DNA from 4 places in the Blastococcus jejuensis genome. Region 2 is predicted to be linked to each of the others. Evidence: predicted binding sites of a transcription regulator. Region 2 holds the regulator's gene; each other region holds the start of a gene.

Region 1 (3,832 bases), on a different contig from region 2:
CAGCCCGGCGCGAAGGTCTTGAGCCGGTGGTGGCGGCGGCACAGGCAGCACAGGTTGTCGCAGTCGGTGGCCCCGCCCTCACCGTGTGGGAGCACGTGGTCCAGGTCGGCCCAGCCGGCGCGGGCGCGGCAGCCCGGATGCCGGCAGCCGCGGTCGCGGGAGGTCAGGAACCGGCGCTGCGCGGCGGTCGCCTCGTACGCGTCGGTGGCCGGGGGTGGGCCGGTCAGCGGGCAGCGGCAGTCCGCCGCGGCGCCGCCGTGCTCGGGGCAGCCGCGGCGCGCGGCGGCTTCCAGTTCGGGGCGGGTGAGGGTGGCCAGCAGGTTGCCGCCGCCGCCGATCAGGTCCAGCTGCAGGGAGCCTTCGGGTGGGGCGCGCAGCCCGCCGGGGCCGATCGCGTCCAGGGCGGCGAGCAGGGCGCGCAGGTGGGCGGCGGTGACCGGCTCCCCGTCGACCAGCCCCACCCCGGTCGGTGTCCCGCCGCCGCCGGGCACGGCCGGGTCGGGCAGCAGCGCGTTGAGTGTGGCCAGGATGGTCAGCCGGGCGGTGACCGCCGGCCGGGAGGTGTCCCAGGGCCGCAGGGTGAGGTTGGCCTGCACCTCGGCGCGGATCAGCCCGATCGGCCGCTGGTCACCGGCGGCCTTGGCGGTGCGGGCGGCGGAGTCGATCGCGTCGAGCATCGCCGCGGCCGCCTCGTGCGGCAGCCGGGTGACCACCTCGGACATGCCCTCGTCGCCGGTGCGGCGCAGGAACACGTCGGCGGTCTTGAGTGCTTCCTTGCGGCGCTTGTCGGCGGCCTCGGCGTCGCGGCGGATGAACTCGGTGCGCACCCGGGCGCGCAGTGCACCGACCGACAACTCGGCGGCCTCGGGCAGCACCACGGCCTCGACGGTGGCCACCACGTGCGGGTCCACGTCCGGCCCGCACCGGTTGACCTCCTCGGCGATCGCCCGGGCCCGCGACCAGGTCAGCTCCCCGTCGGCCAGCGCCGCCCAGGTGTCGGCCAGCCGGTGGCCGAGGGTGAGCGCGACCGCCAGGAACCGGGTCGCCTCACCGCGGGAGAAGTTGTTGATCGCGGCGACCTCGTCGACCAGGAACTCCGAGTAGCCCTCCAGCACCCACGACGACTGGGCCCAGCCCGGCACCGCCGCCCCCGGCCGGCCGGCGGGGCGGTCGCGGTCGGCCCGCCGGTGCACCGCCAGCTGGACGGCCAGATCGACCCGATGGGCCCACAACCGCGAGTCGAGGACGTTCGTGCGGCGCATCTCCAGGGCCAGCCCGGCCTCGCTGCGCGTCGCGACCGGCATCAACTCCGACAGGCGGGTCGGATGCCAGTCCCGATCCCCCGGCGGCACCCACGCCCCCGGCCCCGGCACGCCGGGCACGTCGAGCTGCTGCACCGTCAGCCCGACCCCGAAACCATCGCCCTCGAACACATGAGCGAATCTACGGAGGGGGTACGACAAAACCCGGGTCCCTCGGAAAAAGAGTTCGCGATGTTCGAGCGCCGCTTCGGCGTCCCGGACGGGTGATGCGCCGTGTTCACGTCGGCACTTCGCTCTACCTCCGGGCGCCCTGATGGAGCGCGTGGTGGACCGGACGTTCGACCCGCTGACGTTCCTCGGCTCGGTGATCCGCCGGCCCAAGGGCGCCTGACAGGACCGCGGCTAGCTGTAGGGGCCGTCCGGGGCCACGGCATAGATGCGGGCCAGGTCCGACTCGACGGGGTCCCGGCGGGTGTACGACCAGCGCGACATCGGGCGCTCGGCGAGCGCAGCGGGAAGCCCGGCCGGAACGCGCACCAAGCCGTTCAGGGCGACCTCCCGCGCGGCGGCGCTGCCGGGGATCGCTGTGCTGCCCGGTCGCCGGAGCTCCCGCAGGACCCGGCGACCTTCGCGCGTGGTGGACGGGGGGCGCCGCCGGCGGACGAGACGGGACAGTGGCGCACGCCGGCCGAGCAGGCCGCGGCGGAGCAACCCCTGCTCGACCGCGTCTAGCCGAGGGTCTTCCCGGACGAGGAAGACGATCGTCTCGACACCCCGGTGGCCATGTGCGCCGAGCCCGTCGAGCACGGCCGCCTCGACCGGATGCGTGGCCCCGCCGCCGACGGCCTGCAGGTCCCCTGTCGGGTCGGCCACCCGCACCCGGTGGCGTTCGGCCAGGGCGGCCACGGCGGTCTGCGTCGCACGCCGGCGCCCGCCGGCCAACCACGCCACGTCGTAGAGATCGAGCTGCGCTGCGGTCACATCGTGGCCCTCCGTCGTCCGGATGGGGCGGGTTCACGGTCCCACTGGGTCCAGGCGCGGGCAAGCGACCTTCGTCCGCTCTTGGCCGCGATCAAGTCGAGGTGACCTGTGCGATCGGCGCCGCCAGGCGGCGCGAGGGTCGCCGTGTGAACCCCCAGTAGCAGCCAAGCAAGCAGGGACGCCCCGGGTCATTCCCAAGCACGAGCGCGCCGAGCATCCTGGGCCGGTGGCCGAGATCGCCGCACGAACGGGCCCCCCGACCAAGAGCATGGCCGTCCCGCTGGCGGGGTTCACCGCGGGAGCGGTGGTCGCGCTGCTCGTCGGGGTGTTCGGCAAGATCCACGAGCCCACGACCAGCGGCACCACCACGCTCGGCTACGGCACCGTCATCGAGATGAAGGTCGTAGTGTCGACGGCGATCGGGGTGCTCGCCGTCGTCCAGGTCATCGGCGCGCTCGGGATCTACGGGAAGCTGGGCATCCGGGCGCCCTCCTGGCTGGGGACGGCGCATCGCACGACCGGGATCATCGCGCTCGGGCTGTCGGTCTTCGTCTCCTACCACTGCCTGTGGACGCTGGGCCTGGAGAGCGGGAAGTTCCACGACGGCACCCCCGTGCCGGCGCGCGTCGTCGTGCACGGCGTCCTGGGGTGCGCGGTGATCGGCGCGATCGCGACCAAGGTCGTCGCCGTCCGGTCCAGGCGCGCGCCCGGCTGGTTCCTCCCGGTGGCCGGCGGTCTCCTCTTCACGCTGCTCATGGCCGCCGTCCTGACCTCAGCGGTCTGGTACATCGGCGCGAAGGGCTGGCCCACCCCGGGCGGCTAGCAGTGCGGCTAGCCGAGCACCTCGCGCAGCTTCTGGGCGAAGGCCTCCGGCTCGCCCTGCATCCCGTACTCGCCGCCCATGAACCCGCCGTGATCGCCGGGGAAGAGGACCAGCTCGGCCCCGGTGAGCTCGGCGACGGCGTCCGCGCCGCGCGCTGCCATCGTCTGGCCGGACGCCGCGCCCCGGGCCAGCACTAGGCGCGCCTCCGTGGCGCGCAGGGCGGCGACGTCGGGCCGGTAGCCGGTGCAGCCGCGCAGGTTCTGCCCCAGCAGCGCGTCGTCCCGCGAGCCGTCGTCCTCCGCCGGCAGGCCGAACTGGGCCGGGTCGACCTCCGGGAACCGGTAGCCGTCGGGCAGCTCCCCGTCGTGGCTCACGAGGAGGATGAACATCGCCATCGCCGGCCCCGTCCCGCGGAGCTGGTAGGTCTCGTGCATCTCCTCGATCGCCGCGGTGAGCGCCGGGCGGTCGGGCAGCACCGTGGCCAGCGGCGGCTCGTGGGCCACCAGCGTCCGCACCTGGCCGCCGCGCTGCGCCACCCACGCCAGGGCGTTGACCGCGCCGCCGCTCGTGGCGAACACGTCCACCGGCCCGCCGCCGAGCGCATCGACGATCCGCTGGAGATCGCCCGCGTGCGCGTCCGGTGCGAGCTCGCCGGAACCGTCGCTCCGCTGGCTGCGGCCGGTGCCACGGGGGTCGTAGGTGACGACCGGACGGTCGGGGAAGTGGCCGGCCAGCGTGGCGAAGCCCTCCGCGCCCATGGGGGAGC
Region 2 (3,832 bases):
GCCGCCAGGCGACCGGACCCGTCAGACGCCGGCGAGCGAACCGTCGAGCCGGGGCCGACGCGCGTGCGGGACGTGGTCGCTCAGGCGCATAGGACGGGTCAGGAGCTCCGGCTCGGCCTCGCCGACCGCCGCCCACGCACTGCGCGAGCGACCGGCGATCGTGTCGTCCTGGGGAGCGCGAGCGGCCGGGCCCGCATCGGTCACGACCGGGAGCAGCCCGGTGTCCGCGGCACGATGACGCCCGGCGGCGGGCGGGAGCGACGCCCGCACGGCGGCCATCTCGCCGGTCTCGGGGGCTCGCCGACGACCGCCGGGCCTCACCGCAGGCGTCTCGGCCGTCTCGGGCGCCCGACGACGGCCACCGGGACGGGTGACCGCCACGGACCCCACCGCCGGGACCTCGCCCGTCTCGGGCGCGCGGCGCCGGCCTCCCGGCCGCGCAGGCGCACCGCCCTGGACGACGGAGAGGTCGCGCACCATCGGCAGGCTCGCCGTCGCGTCGGACACGCTCGGGCGCTGGGACCGGGACGCGGTGGCCCGGGGCAGCTTCTGGGTGACCGGGTCGGCCGCGACGGAGGGCTCCGGGGCCACGGCGAGGTGCCGCTCGGGCAGCCGCAGACCGGCGAGGTCGGTCCAGGCGGTCTCCTCGACCCCACCCAGGACCACACGGACCCACACCTGGCAGGACCCGTCGGGGGCGTGCCGCCAGCCGAGCAGCTCACCGGCCCACCACGCCCCGGCCTGATAGACCTCGACCGCCTGGGGCTGACTGGTGAACACCGCTGCACGACTTTCCATGGCGCCTGACACGTGACGACCGTAAGCGTCCGAGCCACCACAGAGGGTGAAGACGCCCACACAGAGGGTTGACGAAGTCGGCCGCTCAGGTTGTAGAGGTGTTGCCGTGGCGACACCGCCCGGGACTGCCGATGCCGAGCCGGGCAGCCCGTCGCGCCGCGCCTCACCCCCGCTCACGGGAGCTGGAGAACCTGGCCGGGCACGAGGTCGGCGCCCTCGAGCCCGTTCATCCGCTGGATCTCGTCGATCACCGCGCGCACGTCGCCCTCGCCGTCGAGGGACGTGGCGATCGACCACAGCGTGTCGCCCTCCTGGACCACGACGCTGGACACCCCGGCCAGCCGGAGGCCGCCCTCGTCGCCCGAGAGGAGCGGGCCGAGCCACGACCCGAGGGCCACCGCCCCCGCCAGCGCCAGCACCACCGCGAGCCGGCGGGCCCGGCGGGTGAGCCGCACGCGCCGGGCGATCGACGGACCCGCCGGTGCCCGACGCGCGGCGCGGGGACGGCCCGGCCCGTCGCGATCAGGTCGTGCGGCCAGGTCGGGCGCGCCCCGCCGGACGGGGCCGCGGCGGACCGGAGCGGTCGGCCGCGCGGGCGCCGCCGGCGGCCGGCACACGCCCACCCGGGACGGGCTGCGGCGCGACGGGTGGGGGCGGACCGTGCGCAGGGTCGGAGCCGCCGGCTCGACGGGATCGGACACCAACCGGGGACGCCACGGCGCCTGCACCGCTTCGTCGAACTCCAGCACGGCTTCCTGCACGCATCCCATGACCGTCTCCTCCCGACCCGCCGAACACCCGTCGTCGCCGCCACCCTCGAACGCGTGTTCGATTCGAACGACTGTTCGATGTCTACCGCACGGGTCCGACGAAAGCGACAGGACACGGCACGACTTCGAACATGTGTTTGATCCGAGCGGGTCGCCGCGCTACGGTTCCTGCGAGAGATCACCGGCGCTGCGCGAGCAGCCGACGAGGAGGCGACGTGGCGGAGAAGAACGGGACGTCGGGCGGCCGGAAGCCGCCCGGGGACGCCACGGCGGCATCCGGGACGGCGACCGTCCGTTCGTTCCCCGACCGGGGCGCCGACGGCGACGGCCTGACCCAGCGGCAGCGCCGGGTCCTGGAGGTCATCCGCGACTCGATCGAGCGGCGCGGCTATCCCCCGTCGGTCCGGGAGATCGGCGAGGCGGTCGGTCTCTCCTCGGCGTCGTCGGTCGCCCACCAGCTCTCCGTCCTGCAGAAGAAGGGCTGGCTGCGGCGCGACCCCAACCGCCCGCGCGCGCTCGACGTCCGGCTCCCCGACGACTCGCCGCACGCCAGCGCCACGGTCACCGAGCTGCCGGGCGTCCCCGAGGGCGTCGACGTCTCCGCGCCGACCTACGTTCCGCTCGTCGGCCGGATCGCGGCCGGCGGTCCGGTGCTCGCCGAGCAGGCGGTCGAGGACGTCTTCCCGCTCCCCCGCGAGCTGGTCGGCGAGGGCACGCTGTTCATGCTGAAGGTCACCGGCGACTCGATGATCGAGGCGGCGATCTGCGACGGCGACTGGGTGGTCGTGCGCCAGCAGCCGACGGCGGAGAACGGCGAGATCGTCGCCGCGATGATCGACGGCGAGGCCACCGTCAAGACGTACAAGCGCCGCGACGGGCACGTCTGGCTGCTCCCGCACAACCCGGCGTACGAGCCCATCCCGGGCGACGACGCGACCGTGCTGGGGCGCGTGGTCAGCGTCCTCCGCCGGGTCTGACACCCGGCCGCCGGCCCGGTGCTGTCCGGCCCGGCGCTGTCCGGCCCGGCGCCGTCCGGCTCGCTGCCGTCAGACTCAGGGCCGGCGGCGCCGGAACAGTCCGCCCAGCCACACCAGCACGGTGGCCGTCAGCGCGGCGATCACCGCCGAGGTGATCGGTGAGAGCCCCGAGCTCGTGAAGTCGGTCAGGCTCGGCGTGGGCCCGGTGGCCGTGGTGCCGGGGGCGGGCAGGCCGCTCACGACCGGGACGACGGTCAGGTCGCTCGGGGTGCCCTCACTGGCCACCACCAGCGCGGAACCGTCCTCGGTGAAGCTGATCGCCTCCCCCTGCGGGGAGTCCGGCAACGGGACGCGGACCGGTTCGGCCGCCAGCGCCGCGACCACGTCGGATCCGGTCAGCGGCCAGACGTAGGCGTCGGTGTAGGTCCGCAGGGCCAGGTGATGCCCGTTGCCCGCGACCGCTCCCCCCGTGACCAGCAGCTGCCCGGCGCGGCCGACCGGACCACCGGGCGTGCCGGTCAGGGTCATGGCCACCGAGGCGACCCTGGCGAGTGGCATCGTCCCGCCGTCGACCAGCGGCGCCGCCGGCCGGTACACCGAGCTGGCCCCCAGCACCTCCTTGGTGACGACGTACGGCGTCCCGTCCGGGGCGAGCAGCAGGGCCTCGGCGTCGTGCGGGCCGTCCGGGTAGGTCAGCCGGTAGAGGTTCGTGGTCCCGTCGGGCCGCAGGGCGACGAGCGCGATCGTCGGCCGGCTCGCGCCGTTGTCCCCGGTGTCGGCCACCCAGACGGTCCCGTCGGCGCCGATCGCGAGGTCCTCCGGGTCGAACGGGTCCACGGCGGTCGTGTGGACGTCGATCACGGCGCAACTGGCGTCGAGCACGTACAGATCGATCTGGTCGCCGCCGTCGTTGATGGCCAGGAGCCGGCCGGGGACGGCGACCAGCCCGGAGAGCTCGGCGAGCCGCGGGTCGGTGATCTGGCAGCGGACCTGCGCGCCGGCGGCCGCCTGAGCGGTGGCGTCCTCGGCGGCCGCGGGCATGCCGGAGGCGAGGACGAGTGCGGCGCCGAGGAGACCTCCGGTCGCCAGCAGTCGCCCCCGGACGCCGCTACGCGGTCTGCCGGCCTGCTCGGGCACGAACCCAGCGTGACAGAACGGTTGCGTCCAGTGCGTGAACCACGCCCAACAGCACGATGCCCACGCACGCGCCGACGACTGCGTCGGTGACCCAGTGGAAGTCCAGGGAGACCATCGCGACGCCGGTCGCCACCGGACCGACGAGGCTGA
Region 3 (3,832 bases), on a different contig from region 2:
TTCCCCCTCGGCGGGATGACCAAGGACCGGGTGCGCGAGATCGCGGCGGCCCGCGGCTTCGCTGTGGCGGCCAAGCCCGACTCGCACGACATCTGCTTCATCCCCGACGGCGACACCCGCGGCTTCCTGGCGCGGCGGCTGGGCAGCCTGCCCGGACCGGTCGTCGACGCCGCCACGGGAGCCACGGTCGGCGAGCACGACGGCACGTACGGGTTCACGGTCGGCCAGCGCCGCGGGCTGGGCGTCGCGGTCGGTGACTCGCGGCCGCGGTACGTCCTCGGCATCGAGCCGGTGTCCCGGACGGTGACGATCGGGACGGCGGAGCTCGCCGGGGTGGGCGAGGTGCGTACCGGCGTCCCGTCCTGGACCGGTCCGGCGCCGTCCCTGCCGTTCCGTGCCGAGGTGCAGCTGCGGGCCCACGGGACGCCGGTGGGCTGCGAGGTCTCCGCCGACGGCGACGGCCTGGTGATCCGGCTGGACTCCCAGCAGCGGGGCGTCGCTCCCGGCCAGTCCGCGGTGCTCTACGCGCCCGACCCCGCCGCCGGGGACCGGGTGCTCGGCCAGGGCGCCGTCCTGGCGGCCGCGTGACCTTTCCCCGGGGCGGCGCGACCGGCGTCGGTTCGCTGCCCGGCGCCGACCCGATCGAGGCGATGCGGCTGGTGCTGGGCGAGCTGCCCGAATTCCCGCACCTGCCCGAGCTGCCCGGCCGCGGTGCGGGTGCCGACATGATCGGCCGGACGGCGGCGTTGCTGGTCGACCTCGCCGTGGACATCACACCGGCCGGCTGGCGCCTGGTCCCGCGATCGGGGATCGACCTTCGGCGGGCCCGGGAGTTCCTCGCCCGCGATCTGGACGCGCTCACCGACGTCGCCGACGGGTGGGCCGGGCCGCTCAAGCTGCAGGCCGCCGGCCCCTGGACGCTGGCCGCCTCGCTGGAGCGCTCTCGGGGTGACCGCGCCGTCGTCGACGCCGGCGCACGCCGCGATCTCGCCCAGTCGCTGACCGAGGGGCTGGCCGTCCACGTGGCCGACGTCGCGGCGCGGGTGCCCGGCGCCCAGATCGTGGTGCAGCTCGACGAGCCGTCGATGCCCGCCGTGCTGCAGGGCGCGCTGCCGACGGCGAGCGGGTTCGGTCGGCTGGCGGCGGTCGAGGAGTCTGTCGCCGAGCAGGAACTCGCGGCCGTCGTCGCGGGGTCGTCCGTGCCGGTCGTGCTGCACTGCTGCGCCCCGCGCATGCCGCTGGCCCTGTTCCGCCGGGCCGGGGCCGCCGCGGTCTCCTTCGACCTCGGGCTGGTGCAGGACCTCGACGCCGTGGGGGAGTCGGTCGACGCGGGAGTGCACCTGCTGGTCGGCGTCGTGCCCGGCGTCGATGCGGCGCTGCCGGCGCCTAAGGCGACGGCCTCGCGGGTGCAGGCCTGGTGGAACGAACTCGGGTTCGCGGCCGACGACCTTGCCGGTGCCGTGACCCTCACGCCTGCGTGCGGCCTGGCCGGGGCGACGCCGGGCTACGCGAGGTCGGCGATGACCCACCTGCGCGAGGCGGCGAAGTACCTGCAGCCGGAGTGACGGGCTGTCGGTCCGGTTCGCCCGCTCCTGGCCGGCATCCCGCCGGGCAGCCGTTCCACTTGATCGGCCCCCCGAGATTCGGGCTGTGGACGGCGCGTTTCTGTCGGTGATCGAACGTATGATCGAACGCATGGACGACGACGCGCCGCACGGCCAGGGGGACGGGTTCCCGCCGCCGGCTGTCGGCTGGGCGTCGGGCCCACTGGGTGAGGCGCAGGTCGCGCATCGCAGGATCGCGCGGGAGACCGCTGCGCGGTTCCGGAAGCTGGCCGCCTTCGCCGCCACCCGCCCGGCCTCGGCCGACCGCCGTCCCGGGGAGAAGGGCGCGATGAGTGCCGACCGGCGCGCCGCGCGGCCGGAGGTGCTCGCCGACGTGAGCGAGTGGGCGGCGCAGGAGGTCGCGATCGCGTTCGCCATCCCCACGCGCACGGCGGAGATCGAGCTGGCGCGAGCGCTGACCGTCGTGCGGCGGCTGCCGCGCACACTGGAGGCGCTGGAGTCCGGTCTGCTGCACCAGGGTCACCTGTGGCCGATGCTCGACAAGGTGGCCACGGTCGCCGACGCCGCCATCCGCGCCCGGCTGGAGGCCGACCTGCTCGCGTGGGTGGGCAGGCGGCATGTCACCACCCCGGCGCAGCTGGGCGCGAAGATCCGCCGTGAGCTGCTGGCCCGCAACGTGCGCGACGCGGCGCGGGACCTGGAGGAGCAGCTGCGCCGTCGAGGCGTGTACGTCCAAGCCGATCGGGTCGACGGGATGGCCACCCTGTGTGCGCTGCTGACGGTGCCCGAGGCGGCAGCGCTGGTCGAGGCGCTGGGTGCCTACGCCGACGCACTCGTCGACGATCCGGCCGCCGGGCCGCCCCGGAGCCGGCAGCAGAAGATGGCCGACTGCCTGCTGGACCTGGTGCTGCGCCCGGGGGAGTCCGACCTGCCGGTGGTCCGGGCCGACGTCACCGTGGTCGCACCGGTGGCCACGATGGTGGGTGGGGACCAGCCGGCGGAGGTCGGCGGCGATCCGGTCCCGGCGGAGATGGCCCGCGCACTCGCCCAAGGCCTGGGCCTCCTGCCTGCCCCCGCCGACGATGGTCCTCCCGACGGCGCGTGTCCGGCCGGGAGCTTCGACGACCTCGAGTTCGACGCCGACCCCGCGACCCACGACAGCCTGCTGGCCGCCGCCGACGAGGCGTGGTGGGCCGAGGTCGAGGCCCGGGTGGCGCGCGGGGAGTGGGGCGGCGAGGACGACCCACCCCCGGACGAACTCGAGCGGTTGTGGGCCGAGACGGCCCGGGAGCTGGCCGATGACCCGCACTGGGCCCTCCTGTTCGGCTTCGTCGAGGACGACGACGAGCCGGTGCCGATGCGTCGAGCACCGGGGGAGACGTCTGCGCGGGGGCCGTCCCCCGGCGACACCTCCGTGGCAGCGGCCGACGACGGCGGGGCAGCGGCAGCGGCAGCGGCCGAGCCTTCCTGGTGGGCGGCCGCAGACGCCGCCGTCGACGCGGCGGGGGCCGCGCAGCTGGCGGTGGACCGGGCCCTGAACCGTGCCCAGCGGGCCGTCGACGCCGCGGAACGGGCCGACCGGGCCGATCGCGACGCCTGGGAGGAGTCTGCGGCGGCCCGCATCTCGGCCGCTCCCGACGCGCTGACGGCGCTGGCGCATGCCACCGCCGACCGGCGTGCTGCGCTGGGCGCTCTCCTGCAACGCACCGCGGGTGGTGGGCTGGCCGACCGGCCGCGGATCGCGCTGACCGACGCCCTCACCGGTGCACTGCTCGCCCTGACCGACGCCCCGGGGCTGCGAGCCGCGGCAACCTGCGGGGCGCGGGCCTGTCGCACCGGGCGGCGAGTGTGCGATCACGACCTGACCGGTCGTCCCGGTCTCGGCCCACCGCCCGAGTGCGACACCTACCGGCCCGGGGCAGCCCTCGACCGGTTCCTGCGCGCCCGCGACCGCCGGTGCCGCCAGCCCGGCTGCCGCGGCCGGGTGCCGCGGGGTGGCGAGCTGGACCACAACGTCGCCTATCCCGACGGCCCGACGGCGGCGCAGGGCATGGTCGGGTTCTGCACCGGTCACCACCGCGGCAAGCACCAGGCACCGGGCTGGCGCTACGACCTCTCGGCCGAGGGCACCCTCACCGTCACCACCCCCACCGGGATGGTCGCGTCCACCGATCCGCCGCCCTTCTGATCATGTCGTCATCGCCGGATACCGTTTCGTCCGTGAGCGCCGAACTCGACGAACCGACGGTCGCGGCCGTCGCCGACCA
Region 4 (3,832 bases), on a different contig from region 2:
TGGCGGCCAAGGAGCTGCGGGCGCCGTACGACCTGGTCGTCGAGGTGGCCCGACTGGGCAAGCTGCCCGTCGTGCTGTTCACCGCCGGCGGCATCGCCACGCCCGCGGACGCGGCGATGATGATGCAGCTCGGCGCCGAGGGCGTCTTCGTGGGCTCGGGCATCTTCAAGTCTGGCGACCCCGCCCAGCGCGCGGCCGCGATCGTGCAGGCCACGACCTTCCACGACGACCCCGACGTCATCGCCAAGGTCTCCCGCGGACTCGGCGAGCCGATGGTCGGCATCAACGTGGCGACGCTCCCCGAGAGCGAGCGCTACGCCACGCGGGGCTGGTGACCGACCGGTTGGGGATGCCCCGCATCGGGGTGCTCGCGCTGCAGGGCGACGTCCGGGAGCACCTGGCGACGCTGCGCACGCTGGGCGCCGAGGCGGTGCCGGTGCGGCGGCCCGAGGAGCTCGCCGCCGTCGACGGGCTGGTGCTGCCGGGTGGCGAGTCGACGACGATCGTCAAGCTGGCCGACCGCTTCGGCCTGCTCGAGCCGCTGCGCGTCGCCGTGCACGGTGGGCTGCCGGTGTACGGCTCGTGCGCGGGCATGATCCTGCTCGCCGACCGCATCCTCGACGCCCCGCCGGACCAGGAGACCATCGGTGGACTCGACGTCACCGTGCGGCGCAACGCCTTCGGCCGGCAGGTCGACTCGTTCGAGTCGGAGCTCGACCTGGCCGGGCTGGAGGGCGGGCCGATGCACGCGGTCTTCATCCGGGCGCCGTGGGTGGAGAAGGCCGGGGCCGAGGTCGAGGTCCTCGGCCGCGTCGTCGGGGGAGCGGCCGACGGTAGGATCGTCGCCGTCCGCCAGGGGAATCTGGTGGCCACGAGCTTCCACCCCGAACTCACCGGGGACCGCCGGGTGCACGCGCTGTTCGTCGACATCGTCCGTGCGCATCTGGCCGAGCAGGCGAGCGCCAGCGAGGAGAACACATGAGCGGCCATTCCAAGTGGGCGACGACCAAGCACAAGAAGGCCGGGATCGACGCCAAGCGCGGCAAGCTCTTCGCCAAGCTGATCAAGAACATCGAGGTCGCGGCGCGCACCGGCGGCGGTGACCCGGCGGGCAATCCGACGCTGTTCGACGCCATCCAGAAGGCGAAGAAGTCCTCGGTGCCCAACGACAACATCGACCGCGCCGTCAAGCGCGGGTCCGGTGCCGAGGCCGGCGGGGTCGACTACCAGGGCATCACCTACGAGGGCTACGCCGCCGGCGGCGTCGCGGTGCTCATCGAGTGCCTCACCGACAACAAGAACCGGTCGGCCATGGAGGTCCGCACGGCGATGACCCGCAACGGCGGATCGATGGCCGACCCGGGCTCGGTGTCCTACCTCTTCTCCCGCAAGGGCGTCGTCGTCGTGCCCCGGGCCGACGGTGCCGACGAGGACTCGGTGCTGATGGCGGTGCTCGACGCAGGCGCCGAGGAGGTCCGCGACCTCGGCGACAGCTTCGAGGTCGTCTGCGAGCCGACCGACCTGGTCGCCGTCCGCACGGCCCTGCAGGACGCCGGCATCGACTACGACTCCGCCGAGGCGGGCTTCGTGCCCAGCGTCACCGTCGAACTCGACGAGGAGGCCGCGGGCAAGGTCTTCCGGCTGATCGACGCGCTCGAGGACTGCGACGACGTGCAGAACGTCTACGCGAACTACGACGTGTCCGACGAGGTTCTCGAACGCGTCGGGTGAATCGCTGACCCAGGGCCACGATGGCCATTTTGGCCCTGGGGTCGGGCGTGTTGCTCCGTGGAGCGTCGGTCGGCGGGGTTAGCCTCGGTCGAACACGCGTTCGGCTGACTGGGGGCAACTCATGCGGGTGCTCGGCATCGACCCGGGCCTCACCCGGTGCGGGTGGGGCGTGGTCGACGGGCGCCCCGGGGCGCGGCCCACGGCGGTGGGCGTCGGCGTCGTCCGCAGCTCCGCGGAGCTCGACCTGGAGCTCCGGCTGCTGGAGCTGCACACGGCGGTCACCGCGCTGCTGCGCGAGCACCGGCCCGACGTCGTCGCGATCGAGCGGGTCTTCACGCAGAACAACAAGGGCACGGCCACCGGGACGGCGCAGGCCGCCGGGGTCGCGGCGCTCGCCGCGGCCCAGGCGGACCGACCGGTCGCCTGGCACACCCCGAGCGAGGTCAAGGCCGCGATCTCGGGCAACGGTCGCGCCGACAAGGAGCAGGTCACGCTGATGGTCACCCGGGTTCTCGGGCTTGCTGCCGCACCGAAACCGGCCGACGCCGCCGACGCGCTGGCGCTGGCCGTCTGCCACGTCTGGCGCGGTCCCGCGCAGCAGCGGCTGCGGGTCGCGGCGCTGGCCGGCGGGATCGGTGCCCCGATGACGACCCGCACGCTGCCCCGGTGGACAGGAGTCGCGAAGTGATAGCGAGCGTGAACGGCCGGGTGGCCGCGGTGTCGCCGGACGGCGCCGTCGTGGAGGTGGGCGGCATCGGGCTGGCCGTGCAGTGCACGCCGGGCACGATCGCCCGCCTGCAGGTGGGCGAGCAGGCACGGCTGGCCACCAGCCTCATCGTGCGCGAGGACTCGCTGACCCTGTACGGCTTCGCCGACGACGACGAGCGCCAGCTGTTCGAGCTGCTGCAGACCGCGAACGGCGTCGGCCCGCGGCTGGCCCAGGCGGTGCTGGCCATCCACCCGCCGCGGGAAGTCCGCCGCGCGGTGGCGATGGCCGACCTCAAGGCGCTCATGCAGGTGCCCGGCATCGGCAAGAAGGGCGCCGAGCGGCTGGTGCTGGAGCTGCGCGACCGGCTCGGCTCGACGTCCTCGGACACCTCTCTCGACGGCCCGGCCGCTCTCGGGCTGCCGTCGGTCACCCCGGTGGCACCGTGGCGCGACCAGCTGTCCTCGGCCCTGGTCGGCCTCGGCTGGAGCGCCAAGGAGGCCGAGTCGGCGGTCGGCCAGCTCGCGCCGGTCGCCGACGAGCAGATCGCGGCCACCGGCTCGGTCGAGGTGGCCGTGCTGCTCCGCCGCGCGCTCCAGCTGCTGGGTAGGGCCTGATGTCCTCTTTCGACCGGCCCCTGACCGGCGAGGTCGACGGAGACCTCGGCCAGGACTGGGCCGTCTCGCCGCAGGCCGGCGACGAGGAGCGGGTCGTCGAGTCGGCGCTGCGCCCGCACTCGCTGCACGACTTCATCGGCCAGCCCAAGGTCGCCCGCCAGCTCGACCTGGTGCTCGAGGGCGCCAAGCGGCGCGGGCGGCCGCCGGACCACGTACTGCTCTCCGGCCCGCCCGGGCTCGGCAAGACCAGTCTCGCGCTGATCATCGGCTCCGAGCTCGGCACCTCGGTGAAGATCACCAGCGGCCCGGCCATCGAGCGCTCGGGCGACCTCGCCGCGATGCTCTCCAACCTCGGGCACGGCGACGTGCTGTTCATCGACGAGATCCACCGGATCGCCCGGCCCGCCGAGGAACTGCTCTACATGGCGATGGAGGACTTCCGGGTCGACGTCGTCGTCGGCAAGGGGCCCGGCGCCACCGCGATCCCCCTGGAGATCAACCCGTTCACCCTGGTCGGGGCCACCACGCGCGCGGGCCTGCTCACCGGGCCGCTGCGCGACCGGTTCGGCTTCGTCGGGCAGATGGAGTTCTACGAGCCGGCCGAGCTGCAGCTCGTCCTCGCCCGCAGCGCTTCGCTGCTGGGAGTCGAGCTGACCGACGACGGGTCCGCGGAGATCGCCGGCCGGTCGCGGGGGACGCCGCGGATCGCCAACCGGCTGCTTCGCCGGGTACGGGACTACGCCGAGGTCGAGGCCGACGGCCGCGTGACCCGCGACGT

Evidence for each region. The regulator LexA, encoded in region 2, represses DNA repair genes until DNA is damaged. The targets are predictions, from matches to a motif close to TCGAACANNTGTTCGA.
Region 1: the regulator LexA is predicted to act here: its motif matches at 1,589-1,604, upstream of ABD644_RS10975 (HNH endonuclease signature motif containing protein).
Region 3: the regulator LexA is predicted to act here: its motif matches at 1,676-1,691, upstream of ABD644_RS15630 (DUF222 domain-containing protein).
Region 4: the regulator LexA is predicted to act here: its motif matches at 1,820-1,835, upstream of ruvC (crossover junction endodeoxyribonuclease RuvC).

What each region holds. Positions count from the first base shown of each region.
Region 1 is NZ_BAAAVV010000004.1:292,687-296,518, reverse strand. It holds gene ABD644_RS10975 (HNH endonuclease signature motif containing protein) at 1-1,433, opposite strand, end outside; gene ABD644_RS10970 (TIGR04222 domain-containing membrane protein) at 1,665-2,243, opposite strand; gene ABD644_RS10965 (DUF6529 family protein) at 2,470-3,066, shown strand; gene ABD644_RS10960 (alpha/beta fold hydrolase) at 3,075-3,832, opposite strand, start outside.
Region 2 is NZ_BAAAVV010000002.1:19,060-22,891, reverse strand. It holds gene ABD644_RS03860 (hypothetical protein) at 22-810, opposite strand; gene ABD644_RS03855 (LysM peptidoglycan-binding domain-containing protein) at 972-1,568, opposite strand; gene lexA (transcriptional repressor LexA) at 1,784-2,545, shown strand; gene ABD644_RS03845 (hypothetical protein) at 2,621-3,682, opposite strand; gene ABD644_RS03840 (phosphatase PAP2 family protein) at 3,654-3,832, opposite strand, start outside.
Region 3 is NZ_BAAAVV010000007.1:136,242-140,073, reverse strand. It holds gene mnmA (tRNA 2-thiouridine(34) synthase MnmA) at 1-588, shown strand, start outside; gene ABD644_RS15635 (methionine synthase) at 585-1,565, shown strand; gene ABD644_RS15630 (DUF222 domain-containing protein) at 1,696-3,753, shown strand; gene ligA (NAD-dependent DNA ligase LigA) at 3,786-3,832, shown strand, end outside.
Region 4 is NZ_BAAAVV010000005.1:139,753-143,584, reverse strand. It holds gene pdxS (pyridoxal 5'-phosphate synthase lyase subunit PdxS) at 1-335, shown strand, start outside; gene pdxT (pyridoxal 5'-phosphate synthase glutaminase subunit PdxT) at 332-982, shown strand; gene ABD644_RS12190 (YebC/PmpR family DNA-binding transcriptional regulator) at 979-1,731, shown strand; gene ruvC (crossover junction endodeoxyribonuclease RuvC) at 1,853-2,419, shown strand; gene ruvA (Holliday junction branch migration protein RuvA) at 2,416-3,054, shown strand; gene ruvB (Holliday junction branch migration DNA helicase RuvB) at 3,054-3,832, shown strand, end outside.